4 regions of the Sphingobacterium sp. UBA865 genome follow, and region 3 is predicted to be linked to each of the others. Evidence: riboswitches for the same ligand, from Rfam matches in the RefSeq annotation. Region 3 holds a riboswitch; each other region holds the start of a gene.
The links. Region 3 has a riboswitch for S-adenosylmethionine ahead of B2O97_RS16140 (methylenetetrahydrofolate reductase). Riboswitches for the same ligand answer to the same signal wherever they lie in the genome.

Region 1 (3,628 bases), on a different contig from region 3:
CAACAAGACAATTGCAGCCAACCAGTTGGTGATTCGAGTGAGTTGTGCCTCCACAACTGTTCTTCGTGATTTAGGTTTCATTAGATAGTACCCTTCAAAAATTCGATAAAATAATAATGTTTCTGTAGCGCAATATGTGCGGTTTCAAGATCAAAAAGTGTTTTTAGGTATTGCATATCAGCATCCAAGAGATCTGTAATCAAAGCCGATGATTTAAAATACCTGTTTTTTATAATCCGTGCATTTTCCTGCGCCAACGCCTTATTGTTTTGACAGACGTCCTGCTGCTTAATAGCCAATTGATAATCCAACAGGGCCTGTAACAGCTGATTTTCCAGAATCTCCTCTTCATGATGGTGTTTTACCTCTTGTCGATCCAAGGCGATCTGTGCTCCGCGCACCACGTTTTTATTGAGATAAATTGCCGAGATCGGTATGGTTAATTTGAGCCCTGTGATACTCAGATTATACCAGCTGGGGTTATAGGGATACAAGAAAACCTGTGGATTGGCAAAGGTGAATGTACTGGTCAAACCCAACTCAGGAAGATAATTTGATCGCGCCTGTTTGACCGACAACTTCTTCAAAACCACTTCCTGTTCGGATTTTAGGAGGGAAAAAGCATGGCTTCGCGCTTCGGCAACAAGCGCTTCATAGCTGGGGTTTTCCACCTGAAACTGCTCGGGCAGGGGCACAATCTCCGCAGTAATACCACCAATTAGCTGCAGCTTCTGATTTGCAGCCTGAATATCATGACCGATCTGCACGAGCAACAGTTCCCGCTTCGAAAGCTCCAACGAAATACGCAAGACGTCACTGTGCAATACAACACCCGCCTTATACAGATGCTCAATCTCCTTGAGCTGTGCCCGTTGATCAGCAATATCCTGCTCGATTAAAGATCGGTTACTATACGACAGTTCCAAATCCAAAAAAAGATTGCAAACCTCCAATTTCGTCTGCGCCGCGGCATTCTTCCAATCGATTCTAGCCAGCTCATTTTCCAATTTTTTGGACTCAATTTTCATCAGGTCCCGATGCCCATTGTAGAGATTCAGATAAAAATCCAAACCGCTATCGTACAAGTAGTGAATGATATCATGCTGGGAGGGTTTATTTAAAAGGCCTTGATCATAAACAGGCATATTACTCGCATAACTGGCAGAAGCTCGGGCGGAAATCTTGGGCAGCAACTCCATGCGTTGCTGCTGTACCGCCACCTCAGTTTCTTTGAGCTGCAAATAAGACTGCTCGATGTATTTACTGTTCTGTAGTGCTTTGTCGATCATGTCTTTCAGGGACATGCGCAAAGAATCGAGGGCGAAGGTGTCCGAAATAGCGAATACTAACAATCCCATGGTTAGTATTCCTTTTGCCCAATAGGGAGGAAAAAAGTTCACGTGTGCTCTATTATTTTTTTGCGTAGCAAACTTAGACACTTATTGGAACTTGGATTTCTTCACAAACGCCAATATGTTATGGAAAAAAGACATTTTTTCATCAATTCAAACAAAAAGACCAATATCTGCCAAGAAGCCCTTACAATATCCTTTTTTACAACACATAAAAAAGGCCTTTCAAATCGTGATTTGAAAGGCCTTTCTCGACGGTATAATAATAAATTATCCGTATAAGGAATCTTCTATTGCATTCCACAACTGGATTCTTTTTTGTAGCGCTATTTTACTGATCTCTTTCATTTCTGTCCATTTAACCTCATCGTCCTTCGCGAGATCTGCGATCATCTGCATCGCCAACGGTCCATGCTCGTCGCCGTCAAGATCAATATGGCGTTGAAAATAATAAATAAAGCTGTCCAGATTGGCTGTAGGAAAGTTTGTTTTAATTTCTTCCAAAATAGAGGTAAACATTCCCGGGATAAGATCTTCGCGTCCAAATGTAAATGCTGCGGCAATTTTATGCACCTCGCCCTCAGCAATCACTTCGAATGTAAAATTCAAAAAGTCTTTGATCCGCTTATCCAATGTGGTCGTTGCAATGACATCGAATATGTTGCTCGATTTTTTGGCTTGAGCAATAAATTTGTTGACCAGATGAAGGTCGGCACCCATGGCATCCATGGCGTCCAGATACATCTCAAAGTGGCTCAAACGGCGGCCATCAATGTATTCATCCGACTCCTCAGCCAAGACAATTTCGTTGATTAGATAGCGTGTTGATGGATGCTCACTCGCAAACCAAGGTAAAGTCGTACAGGTCAATTTAATCTGTAAAGCTTTTAGTAAAGACATAAAATCCCATACAGCGTACACATGCCCTTCTGTAAAAGAACGTAGATTCTTGATCGTTTTGATCTTACGATACAAAGGGTGTTGTAATAATACCTCGCGTTCGGCAGCAATGTATTCGTTAATTTCCGCAATTCTATTCATGGCGCAAAAGTATTGTCTTATCTCTGTTTTTAAAAGTGTTTTCGATGAGATTACAGTAGCATGATAATTTAATTCTCCAGCTATCCGCTTCATAACCAAATCACAGCCAACAACGCGCCTCGCTTTTGATCGCCTTATTCCTGTTGCTAACGTTCATTTACCCTTAAAAACAAAAATATTTTTTATTATAAAAAATAATCTACTATATTTGTAGAGTATTCAGAATTGCATGATGCAATACCAACCGAGTGCAGGCACCGCGGTGGTAAATTAATACGGGTTTCGACCAAAATAAACGTCGCTGAACGATTATTTTCCCCAACAAGATCTGGATACAGTTTATGGTTTTATCCTTTAAATTTTTAAATTGTATGGCTACTACAACAAATCTTTACCAACACTTACTGGAAAAATTCAGTTATTATTCAACAGATGAACTGATCCAGCTCAACAATGACACCATTTTGGGACAAGGCTGGGGTTCAGCCAAGGCAACCTTTAGAACAGCTTTGATCAGTACGTTCTCCAAAAGAGGACTGGATCTTTCCAACATCATTTCCAAGGAAGACGGTTTTACCTCGGTGAAGCATGTTCCTGTACGCTTGGAACAGAATGTCCTGATTCCTTTACAGTAAAGCCCTATAAACGCAAAAAGAGTAGGCCTAGCCTACTCTTTCGTCAATGAGTGGTGATATCTTAATGTATGATTGAGCGAATGGGCTGTTTGTCGAGCGTCGTCTTTGTAGGACGAGAGATCGCCGCAATTTTGAATTTCTGCCACATTCACTTTCTTTCTTACTTTGCTGATGACCTGATTTAATTCCGATTTCCAGTTGCCCGGGTCGCCAAAATCGTCCATCCAATTTTTGTTGATAAACTTTTTGTAGTTCAAAAGCAAAATATACAATTCCTCACCACTACCGGCGCGATTGATTGACGTGCGCCAGTTCTCTAATTTTTCTTTAAAACTCATAACCAGCAATATACAAAAAAAATACGACTTGACCAAATTTTTAGACTTTTACAGTGCGTATTGACAAAGATCTGACAGGACAATCTCCTTTCCTCGCGGTCGCCAATTTCATGAAAACTGTTATCTCTATCCACTGCAGCCTGAGCGCTTAAAAAGTTGTAATTTAGTTGAAGAAATAGCATGCGATACAATGACCCTTCTATTTTCAACCGCAATAGTTCCAAGAAATAAATAATTAATTGATGACTAAACTTTATTATGA
Region 2 (3,628 bases), on a different contig from region 3:
ATCTTCGATCACATTATTGAACTCAGAATAACACATGTGTGTGTGAATCTGTGTATCGTCTTCAACATTTGATGAAGAGACACGGAAAGCACGTACTGCCCAGTTCAAGTAATCTTTTTGATCAGCTTTACGTAACGGTAATCCTTCACGGATAGCTGGTTCATCGATTTGTATGATTTTGATACCTGCTTTTTCCAAGGCTTGTACTTCATCCAAGATCGCCAATGCAATTTGGTAAGTCGTTGTTGAGCGCGGTTGATCGTTACGTACGAAAGACCATTGTAAGATTGTTACAGGACCAGTCAACATACCTTTAACCGGACGATTTGTCAATGATTGTGCATATGAAGACCAACGGACAGTCATATCTTCAGGACGGTATACGTCACCATAGATAATCGGAGGTTTTACACAACGTGAACCGTAAGATTGTACCCAACCATTTTGTGTGAAAGCGTAACCAGCCAATTGTTCACCGAAGTATTCAACCATGTCATTACGTTCGAATTCGCCGTGTACTAATACGTCGATATCCAATTGCTCTTGAAGACGGATGGTGTTTTCTGTTTCTTCTGCGATTGCTTTATCGTATTCTGCCTGCGTAATAGCACCCTTTTTCAGATCTGCTCTCCATTTACGAACATCTTTCGTTTGTGGGAATGAACCGATAGTTGTGGTCGGGAACGCCGGTAAGTTGAATTTCGCTTGTTGCGCTGCTTTACGGTCTGCAAATGCTGAAGTGCGTTTTGCATCGTCATCAGTAATATTGCTTGTACGTGTTTTAACCTCTGGTTTGTGGATCAATGGAGAGGTACGGCGGCTTTCAGCAGCCGCTTTGTTCGCTTCGAAGCGTTTTGCTGTTTCAGCATCAACTTCTCCCTCCGCTAGTACGGCTAAGTCTTTTACTTCAGCTAATTTTTGTTTAGCAAATGCTAACCAGTTTTTTACTTCAGCTGGTAGCGATTGTTCATTGTGTTCATTGTCTAAGTCAAAAGGAACGTGCAACAGTGATGAAGAAGGAGCTACCCATACACGGTCTTTTCCTAATGCATCAACAGCCTGTTTGATTTTAACCAATGATTTTTCGTAATCATTTTTCCAGATGTTACGGCCTTCAACAATACCTAAAGATAATGTTAATGAAGCAGGAACTTTAGCCAATACCGTATCCAATTGATTTTCACCGCGTACCAGATCCAAATGTAAAGCATGGATAGGTAGGTTAACTGCGATATCTTCGTTGTCTTTTAAAGATTCGAAGTAAGTCGTTGCGATTAATTTGATATTTTTTGCTGCTGCAGCTAATTTTTCGAAAGTAGGTTGATATAAAGCTTTTACTTTAGCATCTAAATCCAATGCTAAGAAAGGCTCGTCAATCTGAACATATTGTGTACCAGCATCAGCTAGTTTAGTTAGTATTTGCTCATATACTGGAATAAGTTTATCCAATAAATCGATACGGTCGAAGCCAGCTTCTTTTTCTTTACCGATCAAAAGGTATGTAATAGGACCTAATAGAACTGGTTTAGTATCGATGCCCAATGATTTTGCTTCGTTGTATTCATTTAAGAATTTTTCGGAAGTCAATTTGAATTCTTGATCTTTGGTGAATTCTGGTACCATGTAGTGGTAGTTCGTATCCAACCACTTGGTCATTTCCATTGCAGTCACGTCGATTCCTTCTTGTTGGAAACCGCGCGCCATGGCAAAATATAGATCTAAACTGTAATTGTTGTCTACTTTATTCAATAAAGAATGGTAGCGAGCAGGAATTGCACCAACAGTGAGGGTTAAATCCAATACTTGATCGTAAAAAGAGAAATCATTGGAAGGGATCAAATCTATTCCAGCATCTTTTTGTGTTTTCCAATTGCCTTCACGAATTTTTTTTGCTGTGTCCAATAATTCCTCAACAGAAGATTTTTTAGCCCAATAGGCCTCATTGGCTTTTTTCAATTCGCGGAACGCGCCCACACGAGGGTAACCTAAATTGTTAGTCAATAACATAATGAATGTTTTTAATATTTCTTTTTCAACTATATTTCTTGCTAGAGAGAGAAGGACACACTAGAATTTGGTGACTTCGGCTTATCATTCCCATATCAAGTAGGGTAGAATTTAGCACCTTGTCAAGGGACAGGTTGCTAAGGCTTCATCGGGTCTATTCCCTCTGCCTTTCTCTATAAGCGACGCTAAGTTAGAACATTTCTTTTTGAAATGCAAATTTTTTATAAAAGTGCGTCAATTTTTTATATTCTACTAAGGATGAAATTGTTTTGTTCTTTTATTTTCATCCACGAATTCGAGTAAGTCACGCTTGAATACGTGTGTAGCATAAAAAGGGGAATGACTATATTTTTCATTCCCCTTTTTTTAGCTGACCAAAAGTTTGTAACCTTTTCCGTGCACATTGACAATTTCAACTTTGCTATCTTCTTTTAGATATTTACGAAGTTTACTGAGAAATACATCCATACTTCTACCCGTAAAATAGTTATCATCATGCCATATTTTTAACAACGCTTCTTCCCGGGTCAGCACATCATTTTTCTTTAAGCAAAGCAAGCGGAGTAGTTCAGCTTCTTTCGTGGAGAGTTTTTGCATCTGTCCTTTGTAAGAAATCTGCTGACTTGTATAATCAAAGAAATAATCGCCAATTTCAAATTTATCCGCAACCACTTCTTCTTCTTTGTCTCGAACACTGCGTTTCAGCAAAGCATTGATGCGGAGCAATAATTCTTCCACTCGAAAAGGCTTGGTGATATAATCATCTCCTCCTAGCTCAAAGGCTTCGGTCTTATCTTCCATCATCCCCTTTGCTGTGGCAAAGATAATAGGAACAGTATTGTTTGTTTTTCTGATTTCACGTCCAACTGTAAATCCGTCCTTTTTTGGCATCATGACATCAAAAATACAAAGGTCGTAGTTATTTTTTTTGAATTGAGAAATCGCTTCATCTCCATCCGTGCATAATGTGACGTCAAATTTTCCCTTTAATTCGAGATAGTCTTTTAAAAGATCCCCCAAATTAGGATCATCTTCTGCTAATAATATCTTTTGCATAATGAATATATTAATTTTCACCAATGTCCCTTGATGCTGATAAATCAGCCTTCCTCAACCTTTGAAATTTTTTAAAGAGGAAATATACAAAAAAGGAACGTTTTATTTTTTAATAGGCAAAATTACTTCAAAGGTCGTGCCTTTATCTTTTTCACTTTTAACTGTAATTTTTCCGTTCAGCCTTCTCAGAATGTCCTGTACATAACTTAAGCCAAGGCCAAATCCTTTGACATTATGAACATTCCCAGTTGGAATACGGTAAAACTGGTCGAAAATCTTTTGCAGGTGATCCCGGCTCATCCCAATACCATTGTCGGCTATGGTGACAACAATGGTGTCGCCAACATTTTTTGAATTGATGTTGACATGTAAATCTCCTTTGCTGTACTTGATGGCATTATCCAAAAGATTGTAAAATACATTGGAAAAATGTAACTCATCACCAACGACAACATCCTTGGTCGCTGCAAGATCTATACTGAATTTCCCGCCAATATTTTGCATCCGTAGCTGCATACTGTCCGTTACTGCCGAAACAAGATCATTGATGCATACTTCTACCTGG
Region 3 (3,628 bases):
CGCTACCGTCTTCATCTGCACGGACTTCCCACTTTAAAATTGCCCAAAATACAACTGCTGTACATAAGGAAGACATTGCATAAACTTCAGATTCTACTGCCGAATACCAAAATGAATCGCTGAAACTAAATGCCATTGCACCGACAACTCCTGCGCCGAAGATCTGCAGGTAGGTTGACAAAGAAGCTTGTTTGTCTTTGTTGAGTAGCTTTTTAGCAATGGCGGTTATTGTCCAAAATAAAAAGGTAACAGTAATTCCACTGCAAACTGCAGAACCTATATTCATCCAATAGGCGATCTGCCCCTTATTCCCTAAAGCGAGATTAGAAAATATATTCTGAATAAGAAGAAACAATGGTGCTCCCGGTTGATGTGCCACCTCCAATTTATAGGCACAGGCTATAAATTCACCGCAATCCCACCAGCTTACCGTCTTTTCAACTGTAGCGATATATACACAGGTGGCAATTAGTCCGCAAGCAAAACCGAGTAGAGAATTTAATCTATTGTACGTCATAAGGTCAATTGGTCTATTGTTAAAATCCTTTTTAGCACTTTAAGTTAAAAAGTTATCCTGACTCCGACACACGAATTAACACTATTTAACACCAGTACCTGACTGTAAACAGGCTATTCAACACTGAATATAGAGATCGACCTAAACCACGCTGCCGAGACTTTCAACCTATTTCAGGCTTTCACAATGAATATTATCATAAAAAAGGGAGCTTATCTGCTCCCTTTTTTATCATTTTATGAGTTAGGCTAGTTTTTCAACAATCTTCTTTGTTGGACCAGGATTACTCATCGTATAAAAATGTAATACCGGAGCGCCAAATTTAATCAGCTCCTGACACTGTTGTACCAACCACTCTTCACCTACCTGTCTGACGTCGGCATTCGTTTTACATGCCGCGACAGCGTCACTCAGTTCCTCTGGAATATCTAAATGAAAAATTCTTGGCAAGGTCACCAATTGCTTTTTTGTTGTCAGTGGTTTTAATCCCGGAATAATGGGCACATGGATTCCATTGTCCCTACATTTTGTTACAAATTCCTTGTATTTTTCAACATTAAAGAACATCTGAGTCACAATAAACTCTGCTCCCATATCGACTTTTTGTTTCAGATATTTAAAATCAGTATTGAAATTTGGAGATTCAAAATGCTTTTCGGGATACCCGGCTACTCCGATGCAAAAATCAGTCTTTTCCGACGTGATAATGTCTTCATGCAGATACTTTCCTTTATTCATATCGGTTACCTGTTCCAATAGGTCTGTTGCAAAAGCATGTCCACCATCGGTTGGTATAAAATCGGCATCGCCCTTACGTGCATCACCCCGCAACACCAAAACGTTATCTATCCCCAGGAAGTTCAAATCGATCAATGCATTTTCAGTTTCCTCTTTTGTAAAACCCCCACATATCAAATGTGGCACCGCATCCACTTTATATTTATTCATGATGGCCGCACATATCGCCACTGTCCCAGGACGTTTACGATAGGAAACACGTTCCAGTAATCCACTCGCATGCTCTTTATAGATATAATCTTCCCGATGGTAGGTGACGTCGATAAAAGGAGGTTTAAACTCCATCAGTTCATCCATGGTTTTAAAAATACTTTGGATGCCCTGCCCTTTCGCCGGTGGCAATAGCTCAAAAGAAAACAATGTTTTTCCTTTGGCATTCTGGATATGATCGATAATCTTCATTAAAAAACTGTTTTTAGTTTGGTTGGCTTACATCGAAACGCACACGTCGAGGAATCGTTTATCTACATGTAACTTATCTTTCCCACATGGAGTAGGGTAGAATTTAGCACCTTGAACAATACAGGTTGCTAAGGCTTCAACGGGTCTATTCCCTCGGCCTTTCTCTATAAGCGTTGCTAATATCGTTTTAAAAAATCAAAAGACAAAAATATTTTTTCGAAAAGGCAAAAATAGCAGCAAAAAGACTTCAATAAACGATGTTTCAACGTCACTTTAGCTTTGTGTCCATGCAACGACAGGATTCTTCGCGCTACCAAGAGTTAAAGACCTAGAAAAACCAGTAGAATTAACGATCGAGGATCATAGACAGCGAAGAGATTGACTATGCCACAAGAACATTGGCTAAAGATTAGCTGCCAAAGAATTCCGTAAATTTTTGAGATAAAATGTGATCAATAAGAGTCCCCGAACATGGTACTCTTCTTTCGATCCATATTTAAATCCGTCAAATAAATAGTGATAGGCGACTAATGCCTCTTTTTCGTTGTAAAATAATTCCTTCCAAGAATCAGGAACATCTGCCCATGCCTTGAGCACAATGCCATTCTCGGCATAAATAATTGGTGATTCGACACCATCCATTCGATAATCGTGATGGGTGCCAGAGCTTGATATGTGTTGGAAATAAGCGATAGAATAATCTACGAAATTCAAGGCCCTCGCTTTTATCTCCTTTTCACTTTCTGATTTTACCGGAGCATTTCGCCATAAATTCACTTGGCTATCAAATTTACTGGGCGTTTCCCGGATAAGGGTTTTATCTAACACAAAGTTGATATAAAGTCTTTCACTAGTGGGTATACGTGCTGAGCTAAACTGTGAAAAATCACCTCTCAGCTGAACAAAATCTTTTTTTATTTTAACAATATCCAAAGCGACACTACCTTTTTTCTCATCCGTCAATTCTAATCTATCACCGTCAAATTTGTACTTACCAAAGAGTAAGATATCATCAATCGCCATGACAAACTGGTCCTTATCATGAAGCGAAAGAAAGGATCGGTATAGAATAGGATCATTACCATAGGTATCTGCCTCCACATTTTGGGGAGATTCTCTTTTTAATTTATGATACTCATCATTTGGATAGCCCAATATCATTTGGTAGTTACCTTCAGGAAACTCCTTTTTCTTCCCAAAGAAAGTACACGAAGACAATGAGAGTGTGAATAACAGCAGTAATAACGGTTTCAAAATCAATTAATAATTATGCCCAATAGTAATATTAATATATAAGGACCAAGATAAGAAATTACTGCAATAGTAAGTATAGGATATTCAATTGAATAAGCTTGGGGATATGCCTATTCCTTATACAGATCGACCAATCCCTCAGGCAATTCAACTTCAATGATCTCCTCTTCGCCATCAATTCCTAAGATCAAATCGTCGGACAGCGGAAACATCAGTTCTTTGCCATCCATATCTACTGTGGCGACAAATTGTTGTGGGAATTCCTGAACATCTGTTATTTGCCCCAGTTCGCCATGGTTTTCATCGATCACTAAAAATCCGATTAAATCAGTATATCTAAAATCATCCGGGTCTCGCTCGGGCATTTTATCATTGGAAAGATATAGCTTTTTACGAACGAGTACCTGAGCCTTATCGATATGATCCACATCCTCAAATGTTACATAAGCAGTGCTATTTTTTTGAAATTTAATGGCATCAACAAAATAAGGAACAAGCTTTTTGTTCACTTCTACAAAGACAACATCGATATCCAAACTCTCGTATTCTTCGAATTCAAAAAACAGTTGTACTTCTCCTTTAAGACCTCTTGTTTTACTGATGTAACCGATGTAAAAGCATTGATCAATAGTCATATTTTTCTTATTTGGCGATTAG
Region 4 (3,628 bases), on a different contig from region 3:
ATAATCCGCTTTTTCGATTTGCGGTTCGGATGGCTCTTCTTTTTGGAACAGGTGCATTGATCGGTATTTTATTTTTGGATTTTAAATATACCTATTGGATCTTACTGACGATCGCTATTGTTGCCAGGCCAGCATTTTCAATGACAAAAACCCGTAATATAGAACGTATTGTCGGTACATTCTCGGGTATTATAGTTGGTGTGTTCTGCTTAATTTCTATTCATTTTCTTCCAGCACTCCTAACCATAGCTGCATTGGGTCTTTTTGGATTCTTTTTGTTCAACCGATCTAACTATATGGTCAGTGTCATCTTCATTACCTTGGGAATTGTGATTGCACTCAATCTGTTCGAAGGCAACATCAATCTCATTTTAGGCAGCCGAATACTTTTCACACTGATTGGAGCATTCTTGGCTATAGCGGGTTATTTCTTGATACCTGTACGCCAGAGCACAGGCATGGTTCAGCTGGCAAAAGAGGTATCCCTTTACAACGCGCATTATTTCCAGATCATCAATAACCGTCTGTCGGACGAAAGACAAAGTTCGTTTGATATACGACTGGCTCGTAAAAAGGCGCAGACCGCCATGGCCCTGTTTTCAGACGCCATTAATCAAATGAAAAAAGAACCCGAGCACAAATGGATGGATTGGTCACATATTCACCATTTTCAGGCACTCGCATATCAGGTCAATTCCCATTTGGTGGGCCTCTCGCTATCGTTAAACAAAAAGACGAATCGCCACCTCGCCTATGATATCCATAGTAGAATCGATGCGCTTAAACCTCTTCTAACAGATTTAAATCAAACTGCAGAACGGATTAATTTAAAGAAATCATAATACCCGATTGACAGTTACTTTTGCGGTTTCATCGGAAGATATGCGATGCCAATCGGCATGTTATTCAAAATTCCTTTAACTAAAAAACACCATTTCTTTTGCTTTAATAAAAAAAGAGTTTATATTTGTGTCGTCTTCGAAAGAAGATTTCTAATCAACACCTCCCTTCATCAGTAGGTCTTGATTTATAAAGAAGTGGCGAGAGACTGGCTCAATGACCCACTGGCAACCTTCAATTTGTTTGAAAAGGTGCCAATTCCTGTCCAAAACAATATCGTTTTGGAGCATATAAATGACATAAGACAATGATTATTAAATTACTGAAGTCCATTAAAAATTCAGGTTCAACACAAGTGAACCGCACGATAAGCGAAAGTGTAACCCATCGTACAATTGTATCGATGCGAATGCGTATGCATATGCACTTCCATGCTTGTTAAAAATCATTTCCGTTTTCTTGGATAAAGATTTAACAGACCCTTCAAGGAGGTGTGTATGCTTCTCTTTTTACTTTGCAATTTCTTTTTGAACCCTTAAAATCTGATATATTATGTCTTCAAACAAAAATTTAAAATTCGAAACTCTTCAGGTTCACGCTGGCCAAGTCGCTGACCCTACTACGGGATCTAGAGCAGTTCCTATATATCAAACAACATCTTTTGTATTTGAAAATGCCGAACACGGCGCAAACTTATTTGCATTAAAGCAGTTCGGTAATATTTATACACGGATTATGAACCCTACTACGGATGTTTTCGAACAACGTATTGCGGCACTGGAAGGTGGAGTTGCAGCTGTTGCTGTTGCATCCGGCCAGGCGGCACAGTTTATAGCTTTAAATAATATTTTGGAAAGTGGTGACAATTTTGTTGCGGGATCCAACTTATACGGCGGTACATTCAACCAGTTTAAAGTTTCTTTTAAGCGCCTAGGCATCGAAGCTCGTTTTGCAACAGACGCCGAAGCAGATAAAATTGAAGCGCTCATTGATGATAAAACAAAAGCAATCTATGTTGAAACAATCGGAAACCCAAGTTTCAATATTCCCGACTTTGAAAAAATTGCTGCCGTAGCAAAAAAATATGACTTACCATTAATCGTCGACAATACTTTTGGAGCCGGAGGTTATTTATTTAAACCTCTGGAGTATGGTGCAAACGTGGTTGTTGAATCGGCAACTAAATGGATCGGTGGACATGGCACAAGCATTGGCGGTGTCATCGTCGACGGCGGAAACTACAATTGGGGCAATGGAAAATACCCGCAATTTTCCGAACCATCTGAAGGCTATCATGGTTTAGTATTTTCCGAAGTTTTCGGTGAAAGCGGACCATTCGGAAATATTCAATTTGCCATTCGGGCGCGTGTGGAAGGGCTCCGGGATTTCGGACCAGCACTCTCCCCTTTCAATTCATTTTTATTATTACAAGGACTTGAAACCTTGTCTTTGCGGGTGCAACGCCATGTAGACAACACTTTAGAGGTCGCAAAATGGCTTGAGGCGCATCCACAGGTAGAAAAAGTAAACTATCCGGGATTAGAAAGCTCTCCGAGCTTCGCTAACGCACAAAAATACCTTAAAAATGGCTATGGCGCGGTACTTTCTTTCCAGCTTAAAGGTGACGCAGCGCAAAAGGCCAATAGCTTTATCGACAGCTTAGAATTGATCAGTCATTTGGCCAATGTTGGTGATACGAAGTCATTGATTATTCATCCAGCAGCTACAACCCATCAACAATTGAGTGATGAAGATCAAGCCAATGCCGGAGTCTTCAAAGGCTTATTACGTCTTTCTGTAGGAATAGAGCATATTGATGATATCAAAGCTGATTTACAACAAGCTTTTGATAAAATTAAATAATCAGATTTTTTCGGCTTAAAACTTAAACGTAAAATGAGTAAGCATATATATCTGCACCCGGAGCCTTTTGTATTTGAAAATGGAAGAGAGCTTACTGATTTACAAATCAGTTATGAAACATTTGGCAAACCCAACGCAGATCGCAGCAATGTGATCTGGGTTTGCCATGCATTAACGGCCAATGCAGATGTGCTGGATTGGTGGTCCGGTCTTTTTGGAACAGGTGAGTTGTTTGATGCAAACGATTATTATATTATTTGTGCCAATGTCATAGGATCAGCATATAATAGCAGTAATCCGCTATCTGTAAACCCAGCAACCGGACAACCCTATTACCTATCTTTCCCCGAATTCACAGTGAGGGATTTGGTCAACGCACATCAAGCCCTTGCGGACCACCTGGAAATCAAACAAATAGAGATCCTTATCGGGGGGTCATTAGGCGGTCAACAAGCATTGGAATGGGCCGTATCGCACAGTATAGCCATCAACCATCTCATCGTGGTTGGAACAAATGCCGTCCACTCACCATGGGGTATTGCATTCAATGAAAGTCAACGTCTGGCCATTACAACTGATCGAACCTTTTACGCCAATCACCCTGATGGTGGAGCTAAAGGATTGAAAGTTGCACGCGCTATGGCACTGTTGTCTTACCGCAACTATACAACGTATGCCAACACGCAAAAGGAAGATGATAAGGAAAAACTCGATCATTATAAAGCATCCTCCTATCAGAACTATCAGGGTGAAAAATTGGTGAAACGCTATAATGCGTACAGCTATTATTTCCTGACCAAAGCAATGGACAGCCACAATTTAGGTCGGGGAAGACGATCTATTGAATCTGCTTTGGCGAGCATTGATTGTCCAACTTTAGTCCTGAGCGTTAATACAGATTTGTTGTTTCCGCCACAAGAGCAAC

Region 1: it holds a riboswitch for S-adenosylmethionine, as region 3 does, so the genes downstream of both, B2O97_RS22665 (5-oxoprolinase) here and B2O97_RS16140 (methylenetetrahydrofolate reductase) in region 3, are expected to answer to the same signal.
Region 2: it holds a riboswitch for S-adenosylmethionine, as region 3 does, so the genes downstream of both, metE (5-methyltetrahydropteroyltriglutamate--homocysteine S-methyltransferase) here and B2O97_RS16140 (methylenetetrahydrofolate reductase) in region 3, are expected to answer to the same signal.
Region 4: it holds a riboswitch for S-adenosylmethionine, as region 3 does, so the genes downstream of both, B2O97_RS05615 (O-acetylhomoserine aminocarboxypropyltransferase/cysteine synthase family protein) here and B2O97_RS16140 (methylenetetrahydrofolate reductase) in region 3, are expected to answer to the same signal.

Annotation. Positions count from the first base shown of each region.
Region 1 is NZ_DBGB01000041.1:129,930-133,557, forward strand. Features, by position in the region: gene B2O97_RS22650 (HlyD family secretion protein) at 1-81, opposite strand, end outside; gene B2O97_RS22655 (TolC family protein) at 81-1,400, opposite strand; gene B2O97_RS22660 (DUF3050 domain-containing protein) at 1,623-2,393, opposite strand; SAM-I-IV-variant riboswitch at 2,604-2,697, shown strand; gene B2O97_RS22665 (5-oxoprolinase) at 2,765-3,028, shown strand; gene B2O97_RS22670 (hypothetical protein) at 3,061-3,366, opposite strand.
Region 2 is NZ_DBGB01000020.1:58,928-62,555, reverse strand. Features, by position in the region: gene metE (5-methyltetrahydropteroyltriglutamate--homocysteine S-methyltransferase) at 1-2,007, opposite strand, end outside; SAM riboswitch class I at 2,086-2,189, opposite strand; gene B2O97_RS11070 (response regulator transcription factor) at 2,374-3,063, opposite strand; gene B2O97_RS11065 (sensor histidine kinase) at 3,166-3,628, opposite strand, start outside.
Region 3 is NZ_DBGB01000031.1:14,781-18,408, reverse strand. Features, by position in the region: gene B2O97_RS16145 (DUF2723 domain-containing protein) at 1-517, opposite strand, end outside; gene B2O97_RS16140 (methylenetetrahydrofolate reductase) at 761-1,717, opposite strand; SAM riboswitch class I at 1,788-1,890, opposite strand; gene B2O97_RS16135 (hypothetical protein) at 2,120-2,971, opposite strand; gene rimM (ribosome maturation factor RimM) at 3,082-3,606, opposite strand.
Region 4 is NZ_DBGB01000012.1:58,593-62,220, forward strand. Features, by position in the region: gene B2O97_RS05610 (FUSC family protein) at 1-842, shown strand, start outside; SAM riboswitch class I at 1,025-1,137, shown strand; gene B2O97_RS05615 (O-acetylhomoserine aminocarboxypropyltransferase/cysteine synthase family protein) at 1,393-2,703, shown strand; gene B2O97_RS05620 (homoserine O-acetyltransferase family protein) at 2,737-3,628, shown strand, end outside.